Regions from separate parts of the Rahnella sp. PD12R genome, predicted to be linked through region 3. Evidence: predicted binding sites of a transcription regulator. Region 3 holds the regulator's gene; each other region holds the start of a gene.
The links. Region 3 encodes PurR, which represses purine synthesis genes. Its sites were predicted from a motif close to CANGCAAACGTTTGCNTG; they were not measured.

Region 1 (6,250 bases), on a different contig from region 3:
CGCCCAGCACGTCGCCGTAAGAGAATCCGCCGCACGCGACCAGCGTATGGAAGTCCTGCAAATCACGGCGACCGGCCAGCAAATCGCTCATATGCACGTCAACCGCATCGAAACCGGCGCGATGGAAAGCGGCCGCCATTTCAACGTGGGAGTTCACGCCCTGCTCACGCAGTACGGCCACTTTCGGACGCGCACCTTTCGCAATGTAAGGTGCCGCCACGTCTTCGTCCGGCGCAAAATTCAGTTTCACGTTCAGGCCCGGATCAAGATCATGGGTTTTGGCCTGATGTTCCTGATCGGCACATTCCGGGTTATCGCGCAGGCGCTGCATCTGCCAGGTGGTTTCTGCCCACCAGGTACGCAACGTGGTGCGGCTTTCGCTGTACACCGGCTTATCGCCCTGCGTGATGATGAAACGGTCACCGGTTTCAGCCGTACCAAGGTAATGCGTGCAATCTGCCAGACCAAACTGTGCCAGCGTATTTTCGACGGCTTCACGGTCAGAAGCGCGAACCTGAATCACTGCACCCAGTTCTTCGTTAAACAGCGCCGCCAGAGAATCGTTGCCCAGAGCGGCGATATCCGCCGTCAGGCCGCAGTGACCGGCAAAGGCCATTTCCGCCAGCGTGACCAGCAAACCACCGTCGGAACGGTCATGGTAGGCCAGCAGTTTCTGTTCAGAAACCAGCGCCTGCATGGCGTTGAAGAAGCCACCGAGCTGTTCAGCACTGCGCACATCCGCTGGCGTGTTGCCGAGCTGACGATAAACCTGCGCCAGTGCCGTCGCGCCCAGTGCGTTGTGACCGGAACCCAGATCCACCAGCAGCAATGCGGTGTCGCCTTTATCGGTTCGCAGTTGTGGCGTCACTGTATGACGCACGTCTTCGACGCGGGCAAATGCCGTGATGACCAGAGACAACGGTGAAGTCATCTCGCGTTGTTCGTTGCCTTCCTGCCAGCGGGTTTTCATCGACATGGAGTCTTTGCCTACCGGAATGGTAATGCCCAGCGCCGGGCAGAGCTCTTCGCCGACCGCTTTCACCGCTGCATACAAACCGGCATCTTCGCCCGGGTGACCGGCCGCAGACATCCAGTTAGCAGAAAGCTTAACGCGTTTCAGGCTGCCGATTTCGACCGCGGCCAGGTTAGTCAGTGCTTCACCGACGGCCATGCGGCCGGAAGCGGCAAAGTCCAGCAAGGCGATTGGCGCTCGTTCGCCCAGAGACATCGCTTCGCCGTGATAGCTGTCGAGGCTGGCGGTAGTGACCGCGCAGTCAGCCACTGGGATCTGCCAAGGTCCCACCATCTGATCGCGTGCCACCATACCGGTCACGGTGCGGTCGCCGATGGTGATCAGGAAGGTTTTCTCCGCCACAGCAGGCAGATGCAGAACGCGGTTTACCGCTTCGGCAATCTGAATATTTTCACCGTTGAGATCGTCGCCCTTCGCTTTCAGCGTGGTGACGTCACGGGTCATTTTCGGGGTTTTACCCAGCAGTACGTCCAGCGGCATATCAATCGGCTGGTTGTCGAAATGGCTGTCTTCCAGAGACAGATGCATTTCTTCTGTGGCTTCGCCGATCACCGCGTAAGGCGCGCGTTCACGTTTACAGATGGCATCGAACTGGGCCAGCTGATCCGGTGCAACCGCCATCACGTAACGTTCCTGCGATTCGTTACACCAGACTTCCAGCGGGCTCATGCCCGGTTCGTCGTTCAGGATGTCACGCAGCTGGAAGCGGCCGCCACGGTTGCCGTCGCTGACCAGTTCCGGCATCGCGTTGGATAAACCGCCTGCGCCCACGTCATGGATAAACAGAATCGGGTTGGCTTCACCGAGCTGCCAGCAGCGGTCGATCACTTCCTGGCAACGGCGTTCCATTTCCGGGTTGTCGCGCTGTACGGAAGCAAAATCCAGATCCGCGTCAGACTGGCCGGAGGCCATTGAAGAAGCCGCACCGCCGCCCAGGCCGATATTCATCGCCGGGCCGCCGAGCACAATCAGTTTCGCGCCAACGGTGATTTCACCTTTCTGCACGTGATCAGCACGAATGTTGCCGATACCGCCCGCCAGCATGATCGGTTTGTGATAACCGCGCAGCTCAGGGCCATTGTGGCTGTTGACGTTTTCTTCGTAAGTACGGAAGTAGCCCAGCAGCGCCGGACGACCAAATTCGTTGTTGAAGGCTGCGCCGCCCAGCGGGCCGTCAGTCATAATATCCAGCGCGGTAACGATACGATCCGGCTTACCGAAATCTTCTTCCCACGGCTGTTCGAAGCCCGGAATACGCAGGTTAGAAACGGAGAAACCGACCAGACCGGCTTTCGGTTTTGCACCACGACCTGTTGCGCCTTCGTCACGGATTTCGCCGCCGGAACCTGTCGCCGCACCCGGCCACGGAGAGATCGCCGTCGGGTGGTTATGGGTTTCAACCTTCATCAGGATATGCGCCTGTTCCTGATGGAAATCGTACAGACCGTCTTTCGCATCGGCGTAGAAACGGCCGACCTGAGAACCTTCCATCACGGCAGCGTTATCTTTGTACGCAGAAAGCACGTGATCAGGCGTCTGTTCAAAGGTGTTTTTGATCATCTTGAACAGGGATTTCGGCTGCGTTTCGCCGTCGATAATCCAGTCAGCGTTGAAGATTTTATGACGGCAATGCTCTGAGTTTGCCTGTGCGAACATATACAGTTCGATGTCAGTCGGGTTGCGCCCCAACGACGTAAAGGCTTCCATCAGGTAATCAATTTCGTCCTGCGCCAGCGCCAGACCCAGCTTGGTATTGGCGGTTTCCAGCGCGATACGGCCTTCGCCGAGAATATCGACATGCTGAACCGGTGCAGGCTGTTGTTGCGCGAACAGCGCGCTGGCGTCTTCGAGCTTGCCAAAGACGGTTTCCATCATGCGATCATGCAGCAATGCGCCCAGCTGCGACCATTGTGCTTCGGTCAGTTCAGGAGCCTGAACGTAAAACGCCAGACCGCGCTCAAGGCGAAGAACCTGAGATAAACCGCAGTTGTGTGCAATATCAGTCGCCTTGGAAGACCACGGAGAAATGGTGCCAGGGCGCGGGGTAACCAGCAGTAAACGACCTGTTGGCGCGTGTTCAGTGAGAGAAGGACCGTATTTCAGGAGGCGTTGCAGCTTGGTTTGTTCGTCCGAATTCAGCGGCGCGCTGACATCGGCAAAATGTACATATTCGGCGTAGATATCATTGACCGGAAGGCGTGCTTCCTGACAGCGGGATAATAATTTGTTAATGCGAAAAGCCGACAAAGCGGGCGAACCACGCAGTATTTCCATAATCACAGATCTCTCGTCTTCGAAGACACTGACCACAGTGCTTCATTGGGCGCAACAGGGGGAAAACGCGGGCTATTATAAAGAAAGCTGGCGGCATACGAAACCGTTTGCGTCGGGAATATTGATATTCATTTATAACCTTGTAAAGATTGAGGTTAATATGAATAAAGTTGCAGACTGCCGTTTTGTTGAGCAAAATGCGTCAGCACTGGGGATATAACCATAGAAACTGCACAGCACATCGTAAAAAAACAAGAGCGCCGCAGCGAGATAACTATTTGACGCGACTAAAAATTAACTATGTTCTGATGGGGATTGCCGCCCTGTTGCTGGCGCTGGCCTTATGGCCTGCCGTCCCGTGGCACAGAGGCGAAGGCGACCAGTTGGATCAGATAAAATCCCGTGGAGAATTGCGCGTAAGCACGCTCAATTCTCCACTGACTTTTATGGACTCCCCGGAAGGAAATCTCGGCTTCGATTACGAACTGGCTAAACGCTTCGCAGATTATCTGGGCGTAAAGCTGGTCGTGAATCAGCACACCACGATCGAGTCCATGTTCGACGATCTGGACAACAACAAAACCGACATGCTGGCTTCCGGGCTGGTGTACAACAATGCGCGCCTGAAAAACTACCGTGCCGGGCCGGAATACTATTCCGTTTCTCAGCAACTGGTTTACCGGCAGGGAGCCGCGCGCCCGAAAAGCTTTGCGGATGTGAAGGGTACGCTGGTGGTTTCCGCCGGCAGTGCACACATCCTGACGCTGGAAGCCGCCGCCAAAAAATATCCCAATCTGACGTGGACCACGACGGACAAGCTCTCGCCGCGCGATCTTCTGCAACAAGTTGAGAACGGCAAACTTGATTACACGCTGGGGGATTCCGTCACCATCGCCCTGATGCAGCGCGTTTACCCGCGTTTGGCCGTGGCCTTTGATGCCACGGAAGATGAGCCGGTGACCTGGTATTACCGAAAGGAACCGGATGACGACAGCCTTTCCGCGGCGATGCTGGACTTTTTCAGCCAGATTTCCGAAGACGGTACGCTGGAGAAGCTTGAGGAGAAATATCTCGGGCACGTCGGCGATTTTGATTATGTCGATACGCGGACGTTCCTGAACGCCATCGACAGTACGCTGCCGGTGTTACAACCGCTGTTTGAGAAATACGCCGATAAAATTGACTGGCGGCTGCTGGCGGCGATTGCCTATCAGGAATCCCATTGGGATCCGCAGGCAAAATCTCCGACCGGCGTGCGCGGCGTGATGATGCTGACCCGAACCACGGCGGATGGCCTGAATGTGGATGACCGGACCGATGCTGAGCAAAGTATTCGCGGAGGCGCGCTGTATCTGTCGCACCTGATGGATAAGATGCCGGAATCGATTCCTGAAGATGAACGGATCTGGTTTGCGCTGGCGGCGTACAACATGGGTTACAGCCACATGCTCGACGCCCGTAAGCTGACCGCGCAGCAAAAAGCCAACCCGGACAGCTGGGCCGATGTAAAACAGCGTCTGCCAATGCTTAACCAGAAGCGCTATTTCAGCCGTACAACGTATGGCTACGCGCGCGGCACGCAGGCGTACAACTACGTGGAAAACATCCGCCGCTATCAGCTCAGTCTGGTCGGTTATCTGATGGAAAAAGAGAAGCAACAGGCGCAGAAAGCGGCGTTGCAGGCTCAGCTGGGCCAGGGTTATCCGGTCGTGGACGCAAAAGAAGCCCTGGCGCCGTAGGATTTATAGCGGTGAACGGCTTATTCTTCAGAGGTGTTTCCGGCTTGCGCAGCGCGCTCTGCCAGCCGCAGCGCTTTTTTCTGGCTGCGGCGTAAACGAAAGAACGCGCTCAGCTGTTCTGAACATTCTTCCGCTAAAACGCCCGGCACAATTTCCACCTGATGATTCATGCCCGGATGGCGCAAAACGTCCAGCAGGGAACCGGCGGCGCCGGTTTTGGCATCCGCTGCGCCATACACCACGCGACGGATACGGCTGTGGATCATCGCCCCTGCACACATCACGCAAGGTTCAAGCGTGACGTACAGCGTGGCGTCCAGCAGACGGTAATTTTGTACAGCACTTCCGCCGAGGCGCAGCGCCATAATTTCCGCATGCGCAGTCGGATCATGATGCCCGATAGACCGGTTCCAGCCTTCGCCAATCACCTGGTTGTCCAAAACCAGCACTGCGCCCACCGGCACTTCGCCTTCACCCTGCGCTTTCAGCGCCAGATTCATGGCATATCGCATCCAGTGTTCGTGTTCTTTCATTTCTGCTAACCCGTTACCCAACTCTGCGTCCGACACTTCAACCTCAATCTCTTTTTAGCGGCCAGCAGTATACCTGCGTCATCCCAATGCAAACAGGCCGGAAACCGGCCTGTTTTAGAATGATAGTTAAGACGAAGGTCCGGCGGCGGAATTATTCCAGTTGCTGGAGTTCACCCTGCTTACTGACGCGAAAGCGGTGCTCGCAGAAAAACAGCAGCGGGTTGTCCTGTTTGCTGTCGCTGTAGCCACTGTAAAGTTTCAGCGGAGAACCGATGCGGCGTTCAAGCTGAACTACTTTCTCCTCACCCAGGCAGCGCAGAGGCAGCACCCAGCCGCCTTTGCCGCGCGCAATGCGGCTGCCCACCAGACGCACCTGCGGCAGAAACAGCGACGCGTTATACACCTGCTGAACCAGATTTTCCGGCGAACCGGTGATCAGCCACACTTCGGTATCCTCGCTGTCGAGGTATTCACGCAACCGCCGCTGTACGACCGGAAACTCCACCACTTTGTGGCGAAACGCGGTGACAAACTGCAATTCCAGCGCTTTAAGCCGGGCTTCGCTGTGACCAAAAGTGATCGACCAGAGCAGCAGACTCATCGGCCAGCGCGCGGCCCGCCCGTGCATCAGCAATCCAATCGCCACCAGCGGCAAGACCGGGATCACCAGA
Region 2 (6,250 bases), on a different contig from region 3:
AATAATGTTTTTGCCTCCGGCGACAAAAACCTGAATGAAATGATGCGTCTGTGTCTCGCCGGCATGCTTAACCTGATGCCCGCTTCTATGGCGATCCTGGCACCCAACGTCAATTCATTCAGACGATTGAGGAAAAACCTGAATGAGCCCCTGTTCAGTTCCTGGGGCGTTAATCAGCGATCGGCGGCATTACGCATTCCCTGTTCAGGCGAAGCGCATCGCCGCATTGAATACCGTTTGACGGGGTCGGATGCCAACCCTTATCTGGCGATGGCCACCATACTGACAGGCATGCTTTACGGGCTGGAAAAAATAGAGGACGACCCGGTTGCTGATCTGACGGCCTGCTCGCCCGTTTTGCCTTTATTCCAGCAGCACGCCCTTGATGAATTCCGGCAATGCCCGTATTTAACCGCGGCGCTGGGCGAGGCATTTTCCCGACAGTGGATCCAAACCAAACTCTCTGAACTGACGTGGTTCGAAAGTATCGTCACGCCTGAGGAAAGTACATTTTCCTATTAAGTTATTTTCTTATTAAACAGTGATGCCGTACTGCTCTGTTTCCGGGTGAAAAAAAAGGCTTCCCGCAACGTTCGCGGGAAGCCTTTTATGGCAGATTAACGCCGGAAAACCGTTGCGTCAGACTTCTTTTTCGACCAGCAACGCTTCCAGCAAATCGAGGTCGTGCAGCAGTTTTTGCAGCGTTTCATTGCTGATTTTCTGGGTTGCGCGCAGATGATATAGCTCACCGCGCTCGGCCCGCAGCGCGGTCAGACGGAAGCGACGCTCTAAGTTTTCAAGCTTCAGCGCGGTTTCCATATCATCACGATTCGCCGTCCGCCGTCGCAGCGTGCCTATCACGCGGGAACTGATTTCCTTCAGCGTCTGTTCATCGATGTTTTCTTCGGTATCCGCCGCCAGACGTTCTTCCATCTTATGCAGGCTTTCAATCGCCACTTCGGCGGCCACGGATTTCGCCATGCGCTCTTCTTCGCGATACGTCGTTCCGTCGGCCACGACTACGCCTTTGAGCAGGAACGGCAAGGCAATCACACCGGCAATCAGGGAGAACAAAATGACGCCCGTCGCCAGGAACACCAGCTGATAACGCGACGGGAAGGCCGAACCGTCGGCGAGGAACAACGGAATCGACAGCACACCGGCGAGCGTAATCGCCCCGCGAACACCGGCAAACGACGCGACCCACAGCTCACGCGTGCTGTAGCTGCCGAACAGCAACGGTTTCTTTTTCAGGAAGCGATTGCTGAAGTTTTTCATCACCCACAGCCAGACGAAACGCAGGATAAGCAGCGCAAAATAGATGATCCCGACGTCCGCAAACAGGTGCCAGGTGACGATTGACGGATCATGAGTGGCCTGATCAATCGAGTTTTCCAGAATGCCCGGCAACTGCAAACCGAGCATGATGAACACCATGCCGTTGAACACGAATTCCAGCATCGCCCAGACGCTGTTCGCGCGCAGACGCATCGCCAGCGGCGCGTTACGGATAATGCCAGACTGGCTGATGGTCATCCCCGCGGCGACCGCGGCCAGAATGCCCGACACGCCGATGTGTTCAGCAATCAGGTAAGACGCGAACGGCAGCAGCAACAGGAAGACGATTTGTGTCGCCGGATCATCGCCGCTCCAGCGGCTCATGATGCGCAGCGATTTACTGTACAGCCACGTCACCGCGACACCCGCCATCAGGCCGCCGATGGCGACTTTGAGGAACTCAACGGTCGCGCCGCCGACGGTGAAAATCATGGTGCCCATCGCCACGGCGATCGCAAATTTGAGTGACACCAGGCCGGACGCGTCATTCATCAGCGCTTCACCTTCGAGCACGCCCATGATCGACTTCGGAATGCGGCCCTTGCCCACAATCCCACCCAATGCCACGGCATCGGTGGGTGACAGCACCGCCGCCAGCGCAAACGCCGCAACCAGCGGAATATCCGGCACCATCATATAAATCAGATAACCGATACCGACGACGGTGAGCAACACCAGCACCAGCGCCAGCCCGAGAATTTCGCGCCCGTGGTGGAGGAATTCACGGGTCGGGGTTTTCCAGCCATCAGCAAACAGCAGCGGCGGGATGAAGAGGACGAGAAACAGTTCCGGATCGAAATCCACATGCAGGCCAAAACTCGGCACAGCCAGCACCGCACCGACGGCGATCTGCATTAATGGAAGAGGAACCTGAAACGGCAACATTCTGGTGACGACACCGGAGAGCGACACCACCAGAATCAAAATCAGAATGGTAAAGAAGATTTCCATGCTTTCCTTAGACTCTTGTTTTTATGATTTCAATCAGACGGGGTCTGACACATACAGAGGGAATAGTAGATCAAAAGAGGACATGATTTAAATCGATGCGTGCGGTTGGGACGCAGTGACGTTTATGACAAGGTCAAATTCAAGGTCGTGGGTTGCCACTCACACTGGCTTTAAGGTCAAAACCTTGGGCTCGCCGCCCAAACCGGCCCAAAGGGTTTTAAACGAAACCCTTTGGAATCCTGCGTTTTTTTAACTGCGCGCTGTCGCTGGGTCGATGGACGTGTTCTGTTGCTTCCGCGTGTGGCGCAAATCCAGGCACTTCGTGCTGCCTTCACTCGGTCTTCGAGCCATAGGTCTCGAAGCCGCTTCGTTCAGCTGGATTTTGAGCGCGCCAGCTTACCCTTCTTAAAGATAAAACCAGTCTGCATTTGAATTTAGAGAAGCCAGTGGCCGCTTTCAAAACGACGTCGAGCGAGGAGTGAGAAACGGCAAGAGTCTTTTTTCGAGCAGGTTCGAACCCAAAGCGAGAGCACCGCGCAGCGGCGGCGTTTGCGGCACTAGCCAGAGTCGCTGAAACATAGCCAACCAGCGACAGCGCGCAGTAAAAAAAGCGAGGAGAGTGCAGAGAGGAAAAGCACTTTCCTCTCTGCTCGGTTTCGGCGCGAAAGGCCATGTGATAACCGCACATGAAAAACCGAAACTTACGCCAGCCTGTCTTAAAAATCGCTAATGGCGGCGTTCACCGCCATTGAAAAACCGAAACTTTCACCGTCAGAAATGGCCGCCCCGAATGCCCGGCCTGGCATTCAGATCGCCCATCCACCGGCATAAAACACCACTAACGCGACGGCGATAACCACCGTTCCGACGTTCAGCTTGCGCCATTCACCGGAGAAGATACGGCCAATGACCAGCGCGCTGAAGCCCAGCATGATGCCGGTGACGATGTTACAGGTCAGCACGATGAATACCGCGCACAGCAGGCCGGACATCGCGTCTACGAAGTCGTTGAAATCCAGTTTGGTCACGTTGCTGAGCATCAGCAGGCCGACGTACATCAGCGCTGGCGCGGTCGCGTAGGCCGGAACCAGATAGGATAACGGAGACAGAAACAACATCAGCAGGAACAGAACGCCGACGACGGTAGCCGTCAGGCCAGTTTTGCCGCCTGCCGCCGTACCCGCTGCGGATTCAATGTAAACCGCTGCCGGTGACGCGCCGACCAGAGAGGCAAAAATGCTGCTTACGGAGTCCGCCGTCAGGGCTTTGCCGCCGCTGATAATCTGACCGTTTTCGTCGAGCAGGTTTGCCTGCCCGGCGACGGCGCGGATGGTGCCGGTGGCATCAAAGACCGCCGTCATGACCAGTGCCAGAACGCTTGGCAGCACGGCGGCTTTCAGCGCGCCCATGATATCGAGATCGAAAATGACCGATTTGCCGTCTGCACCCGCCAGTGAAGGCATCGCGAACAGGCCCTGATATTTCACCGCAGGATCGAAAATCAGGCCAATAATGGAAATCGCGATGATCACCAGCAGAATGCCGCCGGGAACGCGCAGTTTCTCAAGGCCGAAAATCACCGCCAGACCGAGCAAGGTCATCACAACCGGGAAAGAGGTAAATGCGCCCAACGCGACCGGTAAACCATCCAGCGGGTTTTTCACCACCAGGCCGACGCCGTTGGCTGCGATTAACAACAGGAACAGGCCGATACCAATGCCGGTGCCGTGCGCAACGCCGGTCGGCAGGTTGCGCAAAATCCACGACCGGATGCCGGTGACCGAGATAATCGTGAACAGCACGCCCATCAGGAATACCGCGCCTAACGCCACCGGCACGCTGATGTGCTGGCCGAGTACCAGGCTGAATGCCGTGAACGCCGTCAGGGAAATCGCACAGCCAATCGCCAGCGGCAGATTCGCCCACAAGCCCATCAGCAGCGAGCCAAAACCGGCAACCAGACAGGTCGCGACAAACACCGCGCTCGGCGAAAATCCGGCTTTACCCAGCATGGACGGCACCACAATCACCGAATAAACCATCGCCAGAAACGTCGTTAAACCGGCGATCACTTCCTGACGGACGTTGCTGCCACGCGCACTGATTTTGAAAAATGCATCAAACGGGCCTTTTGGCGCAACAGCGCTGCCCGTCTGAGGGTGTTGACTCGACATGGAAAATCCTCTGAATGTCTTTACTGATTAGCCGGCGTGGTCATTATGAAATCGTTTCTGCACGTTCGCTTCCTTACCCGTAGCCTGAAACCGCCGAAATCAGCGTCAGATCTACAAGGCAAACGTTTAACTCGCATCGCGTATGGCGGGCCTGAAAAATTAAGCAAACGATTATCCGGCCTTTAAACCCCACATTTCAACTACGATCGACGACAATTTACCGTTGTCCGGTCAATAAAAACGCGGTTGTGATGTAAATTCAGCCGGCTGGCGATTTGCTGTGCGGTATCGGTTGCGCATCAGCGTTTTTGGCGGCGGTGAACGGCAAAAGCAAAACGGACAAGAACAGGATTATTTCTCAGGTTTATTATGTTGCGCTCATGACGACACTCGCTCTCCGTCCGGGCGCAACAAAATAACCGCCAACTTAACGCAATATCGTGAAAGGTCCGCCGCTTTCCAGCGCCTTCTGATAAGCCGGACGCGCGGTCACATTTGATAACCATGCATTTAAGTGTGGGTATTGTCCGAGTCCGGCGCGGGCATTTATGGCTTCTATCGGGAAGCTCATCTGAATATCCGCCGCGCTGAACTGATATCCGGCGAAATAAGGATGAGTGGCAAGATGTTTCTCCAGATAATCCATGTGGGTATAAATTTGTTTATCCAGATAGTTTTTCTGCACGCCCTGCCCGATTGCGCCTGCGAGCGGACGGATAAGCCACGGCATCGGCGGTTTGCCTAAGCGGCTGAAAATCAGTTTCATCACCAGCAACGGCATCAGCGAACCTTCCGCATAATGCATCCAGTAACGGTATTGCTGACGCTCAGCGAAGGCCGACGGTTTCAGCGCGCGGTCTTCATCATAAACTTCCTGCAAATATTCAATGATGGCGCCGGACTCCGCGAGGATCAGCCCGTTATCTTCCAGCACCGGCGACTTGCCCAGAGGATGTACTTTTTTCAGCGCAGCAGGCGCCAGCATCGACTTTTTATCCCGCTGATAATGCTGAATTTCATACGGAACGCTCAGTTCTTCAAGCATCCATAAGATTCGCTGCGAACGTGAATTATCCAAATGATGCACTGTGATCATAAATACCTTCCGCCCTGTTTCATTTAATTATTTGTTAACTATAGACAAGGCCTGAATAGCCGGATCATATTCATTTAAAAACCATGATGTTTCTCAGGTTTATTAGCAGGGAGATTATGCCGAAATTATTTTCATTTGATTAAAATCACTTACGGATTAATCTTAATTACACGAAAAAAATTATCGTAACTTCATTCGCCTTTAATAAATCTTAATGCCATTATCGCCGAATCTAAAATAGACCCCCTGCCTGTGTGGAGCCTTACATGTTTTCCAGTAATTACAACAATGTGCTTGTCATGTTTTCGTTCATTGTTGCAATGCTTGCCTCTTATACCGCGCTTGATATGGCTGGCCGGGTTGCCACGACAGAGGGAAAGGCTTCCCGTCTCTGGTTGAGCGGGGGCGCCATTGCGATGGGCATCGGTATCTGGTCCATGCATTTTATCGGCATGCTGGCCTTTAATTCCGCCATGCCAATGGGTTACGACCCGGTGATTACGCTGCTTTCCATGTTTATTGCCATTATCTCTTCCGCCTTTGCGCTGTGGCTGGTTTGCCTGCCGCATTTACCGACCGGGCGTTTGCTGGCCGGGGCATTGCTGATGGGCGGCGGGATTTCCGCCATGCATTACACCGGTATGGCCGCGATGCTGATGATGCCGCCGATTGTTTACGATTACTGGTGGGT
Region 3 (6,250 bases):
GCAGGACCTTATTCCCATCCGTTTTGCTGATCAGCACACGACATCCAAAACCGCCCAGTAGGAAAGCAATAGTCTGCGGGACGTAGCTCAGGCCAATCACGCCCGGGGAATATCCCATGTCGCTGAGAATAAACGGGGAACCGGTCAGCCACGCAAAAAAGCCAGCAGAGCAGGCGGCATAAATCATCACGTTACCGCTGTAAACCCGCGAAGCGAGAAGCTTTGCGAAACCGGCTTTATCAGCAGGAGCATGAGCCTTTGGCGCATTTTCACGCAGTGTGAACGTGGTGATAAGTAAGATAGCTGCCACAGCGGTCAGCAGAACGAAAATCGCTTCCCAGTCAAAATGGTTGAGAACCCAGGCGCCCAGTAAAGGTGCCAGAGCAGGGGAAAGCGCAACCAGCGGCATGATGCTGGCAAAGGTTTTTTTAGCAACATCGGCAGAAAAGCGATCCACCACCAGCGCCTGCCAGGTGACGGCGGCGGCGCAGACGCCGACAGCTTGCAGAAAACGCAGAGCCAGCAGGGCGCGGACATTCTCAACCCACAGCACGCCCAGACAACCGACAACAAAGAGCGCCAAGCCAATCAGCAATACCGGTTTGCGGCCAATCTTGTCGGACAGTGGCCCCCACAACAGCTGGCCGATGGCAAATCCGCCAAGGAAAATACTCAGGCTGGCACTGATCATCCCCGGGCTGGTCATCAGGCTGGTTTGCATTGCACTGAAGGCCGGAAGGTACATATCTGTCGCTAAAAAGCCAAGCATGCTCAGCCCGGCAAGATAGAGCATAAATCCAAGTGAGGGTTTCATTATTGTCTCTTTAATTTATTTATTGCAGATGATTTGACGCGGAAATCGTATCGGATGCGGAGTTTAACGCTTTGATAACAGGCTTGTGAAACGCTAATATTTGCAATCTGCTATCAAAAATATTGAAGGCTAAACGATGTGGTCAGAATATGCTCTTGAAGTGGTCGATGCTGTCGCCCGAACAGGCAGTTTCAGCGCTGCTGCGCAGGACTTGCACCGGGTTCCTTCTGCCATCAGCTACACCGTTCGTCAGCTTGAACAGTGGCTGGCTGTTCCGTTGTTTGAACGCAGACACCGCGACGTTGTTCTGACTCCTGCCGGTAAAGTTTTTGTCGATGAAGCACGCGTTCTGACAAAAAAAATGATAGCGACCCGCCGCCAGTGTCAGCAGGTCGCCAACGGCTGGCGCGGAGAATTACGGGTGGCCGTTGACCGTATCGTTAGACCCGCGCGGACGCGGCGGCTGGTGCTGGATTTCTATCGCCATTTCCCGGATACCGAACTCATCATTCATTCTGAAGTCTTTAACGGTGTCTGGGACGCGCTGGTAGACGGGCGGGCGGATGTCGCCATCGGCGCGACGCGGGCGATCCCCGTCGGAGGACGGTTCAATTTCCGCGATATGGGTTTTATGGACTGGCATTGTGTGGTCAGCGCACAACATCCGCTGGCGCAGACGTCGGGAACACTGAGTGACGATCAGTTACGGCCTTATCCGGCGCTTTGCCTGGAAGATACATCGCGGACATTGCCGAAACGCGATACCTGGACGCTGGATAACCAGCGGCGGCTGGTGGTTCCCGACTGGACGTGTGCGCTGGAATGTCTGAATGAAGGTTTATGCGTAGGCATGATGCCGGTTCACCGCGTGACGCCCTGGATTGAACAGCAGAAATTGCAGGTTCTGTCGCTGGAAAATACATTTCCGGACAGCCCGTGCTGCCTGACGTGGGATCAGAGCAATCCGTCGCCTTCGCTGGCGTGGCTGCTGGAATACATGGGCGATACGGAAACGATGAACCGGGAATGGTTGCGCGACTGACAAAAAAAACGCCTGCGGCACAGGCGTTTAATGAAAGTTAACGGCGGTAATCGCGGTACGGGCCGTCGGCCACGGAACGGCGCTCAACCAGTTTCGGATGCACTTCAATGGTCTGCGACTCTTCGCGTTTGCTGATAATTCTGTCCAGCAGCATGGTAAATGCCATTTCGCCCAGACGTTCTTTTGGCTGATGAACTGTCGTCAGTGCCGGCGAGAAATAGCGCGCATTACGCACGTTGTCATAGCCAATCACGGAAATATCCTGCGGTACGCGCAGGCCCAGTTCATCGGCGGCACAAATTGCGCCCATTGCCATCACGTCGCCGCCACAGAATACGGCCGTCGGACGGTTTTTCTGCATCAGAATTTTGTGCATGGCCTGATAGCCCGATTCCGGCTCAAAGTCGCCCTGAACGACCCATTCTTCACGAAGAGGAATATTGGCTTCCGTCAGTGCTTTCACGAAGCCCTGGAAACGGCCGCCGCCGGTGTTTCGCGCCAGCTGCCCCGGGATCACGCCGATATCACGATGACCACGTTCAATCAGATAACGTCCGGCCATATAACCGCCTTCGAACGCGTTATCGATAATGCTGTCGGTGAAATTCTTACGCGCTTCGCCCCAGTCCATCACAACCATCGGGATGGAGCGGTATTCTTCAAGCATGTTCAGCAATTCGTCCGGATATTCCGCGCACATCACCAGTAAACCGTCGACGCGCTTTTGCGCCAGCATTTGCAGGTAGGCCTGTTGCTTCTCCAGATTATTGTGCGAGTTACACAAAATCAGCGTATAGCCTTTTGAGAAACAGCTGTTTTCCACGGCCTCAATCACTTCGGCGAAGTAGGGCGCTTCACTGGACGTTGCCAGCAGGCCGATAGTTTTAGTGTTATTGACCTTCAGGCTGCGTGCCACGGCGCTGGGAGAATAGTGTAACTCTTTGATTGCAAGGAGAACCGCGGCTCGGGTTTCTTCGGCGACGAAACGGGTTTTATTGATGACGTGCGACACGGTTGTGGTGGAAACGCCAGCGCGCTTTGCGACATCTTTAATCGTTGCCATGTAAAAAATGACTCCTGTGCTCACGTGTTTCAGCACGTTAGCATTATGTTAATCGTTTGCTTGCGTGGATTTAACTGCTGACTTCGAAAAGGGCAGTGAAATCGTTGGGTGGATTCTTCAGAGTGAGGCGTGAAATGCTCTCGGGTGAAATCGACCGGCACACAGGCGTGGTAACCGACAATTTTCACTTATAATGCAGGAAAGTGGAAGTAAAATTGTCATGAACCTGTTGTCATTCAGCACAAGATTTTAAATGCGAATTGTGAGAAAATGCGTTGGCACACATTTAGTGTGGCTAAACGAACGCCACAATTTGATCCGTAAGGGGGTTTGATGGACAGCAACCTGAAATTTTCTTTGATCACTACGGTCTGCGCTTTGCTCGTGATTATTGCTTTCAGCTTCACCGCAGTGATGAACTGATTTGCGTGAAAGCCGCAATAAAAAAGGGCGATTACCTATAACAGGAATCGCCCTTTTCAATTTTACGCAGTCACCCGTTCCGCCGATACTCTTCCCTGCAGAAACTCTTCGTTAAATGCTATTCAATGGCTGATTAGCGAAACTTCAGACTTAACGAATTGTTTATTATCGGATCGTCTTAGGGGTCATTACCCGACGTGCGCCTACATAATGATCTTGCCAGTAATCGTCACCCAGTGAGGTGATCTTAATGTCTTCGCCGGTGCGCGGTGACTGGATAAACTTCCCGTTTCCTACGTAAACACCGACATGGTCTGCGGCGCCTCGGTTATTAATCCGGAAGAAAACCAGATCGCCGGATTCTAATTCACCCCGTTTGACCGGAGCCGCATCGCGCAAGTGGTACATTTCATTCGCTGTGCGGGGCATTTTAATGCGGATCAAATCTTTGTATGCGTAGTAAACCAGTCCGCTGCAGTCGAAACCTGTATTCGGTGACGTTCCGCCCCAGCGGTAAGGTTTGCCGACCTGGTGCATCAGTTTGGTCATCGCAGTTTGTTGTGCGTGCTGATAACGTTTCTTGTGTGTGGCGCTGAGCGTTATCGGTTTACTGTCTTCTTCACGTAACTTTTTGCCTTTGCGGTGGCGGCCATACGCTTCTTTTTTACTGGCCTTTTCACTGCTGTTTTTAGCGAGAGAGCGGGTTTTCGTTTGCTTCCCTGCTTTCGCCTCGGCCCGTGTTGTCTTGAGTGTTTTTTCTTTTTTACTCTCGGCCCGCGTCGTTTTTACTGTTTTTTCAGAAGACGTCTTTCGCTTAACCAGTTCAGTGCTTTTGACTTTCTTCTTCGAATTTTTTTCCTGAGTTTTAGGTTCTGAAACCGGCGCGACTTTGGTTTTCTTGCTGGTTTTCGCGGCTGCCGTTTTTCGCTTTCGGCGTTCTTCAGGCGTGACCTGGTTAACATGACTCTTTCGCTGGTCGGCCGCGACACGAGTCTGTGGCGACGCATGAGCCATATTCAGAAACAGCTGGGTAAAGAGCAGCACAAAAAGCGTGAACAGTAAGCGCATAGCTTCGTTACCATGAGTGGTAGGGTTAAACATCAGGGATGTCAGAGTATTGCCTAAAAGAACGAGACAAAAAAGCACGAATTGCCTCGATTCTAGATCATATTGTGAGAAAAAGTTAATAGCTTTTTTTATGTCGAAATAACCGCCATTTTTAGTCAAAAAAATAACCACTTTTCATCATGTTATTATTTAAGTTAAAGAATGGGATTTTGCAAATCTGACATTATCGTGGAACGGCAAAAATGTTATTCTCGATGAATCTTTAAATATGTGAGCCTTAACGCAAGCGCTGAAGATTGTTTAGGAAAATGCCAGTATTGAGAAAGACCCCACAAAAATTGGCGTTTTTATCTGGTGGCAGCCATCGTTACAATAGAAAGCATTGTGATTGCGCACCGTCTCTGTGTGCTGCGCGTGAAGAGTAATGACCGTGACAGCCTGTACCGGCTTGAGGAAGCAAGAAATGACCACTCCAACGATTGAAAAAATTCAGAAGCAAGTTTCTGAAAACCCGATTCTGCTGTACATGAAAGGTTCTCCAAAACTGCCAAGCTGCGGTTTCTCTGCACAGGCCGTTCAGGCGCTGTCTGCGTGCGGCGAGCGTTTCGCTTACGTTGATATCCTGCAGAACCCGGATATCCGTGCTGAGATGCCAAAATTTGCAAACTGGCCAACGTTCCCGCAGCTGTGGGTTGATGGTGAACTGGTTGGCGGCTGCGACATCGTGGTTGAGATGTTCCAGCGCGGTGAACTGCAACAGCTGATCAAAGAAACGGCTGAGAAATACAAATCCTCTGAAGAGTAATTCAGGGCGATTCAGAAGTACCGGCAGCCTGACCCGGGGTTACCGGTAAAAAAAGAGCGACATTATGTCGCTCTTTTTATTTGTCCTTCCGACCGCATGAAAGCCGCGAAAATTATTGCTGATTCTCTTCCGGCGCTTCTTCCGCTTCGTTTTCATCCGCAGAAAGTGCCAGCGGCCAGCCGCCGAGACGTTTCCAGCGATTCACCAGCTCGCAGAACAGTTCTGCTGTGCGTTCAGTGTCGTACAGGGCGGAGTGTGCCTGACTGCTGTCAAACACAATACCTGCGCTGATACAGGCCTTCGCCAGCACGGTTTGCCCGAGCACCAGCCCGCTTAACGCGGCGGTATCAAAGGTGGCAAACGGATGGAAAGGATTGCGTTTTAGCCCCGCGCGTTCGGCGGCGGCCATCAGGAAACTGTGGTCGAAATTGGCGTTATGCGCCACGATAATCGCCCGGTTGCAGTTCTGCTCTTTCATCCCTTTGCGGATAACTTTGAAAATCTCATGTAGCGCTTCGTATTCGCTGACCGCACCGCGCAAAGGGTTGGTCGGATCGATACCGTTAAAAGCCAAAGCTTCCGGCACCAGCACCGAGCCTTCGAAAGGCTCGACGTGGAAATGCACGGTCTCGTCGCTTTGCAGCCAGCCGTCCTCATCCATTTTCAGCGTGATTGCGGCAATTTCCAGCAGCGCATCAGTTTTGGCATTAAATCCGGCGGTTTCCACATCAATCACCACGGGATAAAAACCACGAAAACGACCTTTCAGGGCGTTAATGTCACTATTCTCGGCCATTAGCTTCTTAATCTTCATCGAATTCAGCGCGCATTATGACAAATTTTGTCACCCGTTGCAGGGGCACGGAGAAATTGGCAATAAAAAAGGGCGCATCAGCGCCCCTGTCCGTGGTTAATGCCTTTATTGCAAAGGATTAATTTCCCAGACCCTGACCGGCATGTTTGGATTCGATCAGCTCAATTTTGTAGCCATCCGGATCTTCCACGAACGCGATGATGGTTGAACCGCCTTTAACC

Region 1: purL (phosphoribosylformylglycinamidine synthase) is a predicted target of PurR. The motif match lies at 3,404-3,421, and genes of this name have one in related genera.
Region 2: KWG64_RS10095 (NCS2 family permease) is a predicted target of PurR. The motif match lies at 4,579-4,596, and genes of this name have one in related genera.

The regions. Positions count from the first base shown of each region.
Region 1 covers NZ_JAHTMS010000016.1:16,961-23,210, forward strand. Annotated here, with positions in the region: gene purL (phosphoribosylformylglycinamidine synthase) at 1-3,310, opposite strand, end outside; gene mltF (membrane-bound lytic murein transglycosylase MltF) at 3,586-5,046, shown strand; gene tadA (tRNA adenosine(34) deaminase TadA) at 5,067-5,579, opposite strand; gene yfhb (phosphatidylglycerophosphatase C) at 5,731-6,250, opposite strand, start outside.
Region 2 covers NZ_JAHTMS010000004.1:168,414-174,663, reverse strand. Annotated here, with positions in the region: gene KWG64_RS10105 (glutamine synthetase family protein) at 1-522, shown strand, start outside; gene KWG64_RS10100 (Na+/H+ antiporter) at 640-2,289, opposite strand; gene KWG64_RS10095 (NCS2 family permease) at 3,096-4,463, opposite strand; gene KWG64_RS10090 (glutathione S-transferase family protein) at 4,891-5,559, opposite strand; gene KWG64_RS10085 (bifunctional diguanylate cyclase/phosphodiesterase) at 5,826-6,250, shown strand, end outside.
Region 3 covers NZ_JAHTMS010000011.1:46,134-52,383, forward strand. Annotated here, with positions in the region: gene punC (purine nucleoside transporter PunC) at 1-814, opposite strand, end outside; gene punR (DNA-binding transcriptional activator PunR) at 951-1,856, shown strand; gene purR (HTH-type transcriptional repressor PurR) at 1,894-2,919, opposite strand; gene KWG64_RS25910 (YnhF family membrane protein) at 3,253-3,342, shown strand; gene KWG64_RS19920 (C40 family peptidase) at 3,508-4,410, opposite strand; gene KWG64_RS19925 (Grx4 family monothiol glutaredoxin) at 4,874-5,215, shown strand; gene rnt (ribonuclease T) at 5,328-6,011, opposite strand; gene gloA (lactoylglutathione lyase) at 6,148-6,250, opposite strand, start outside.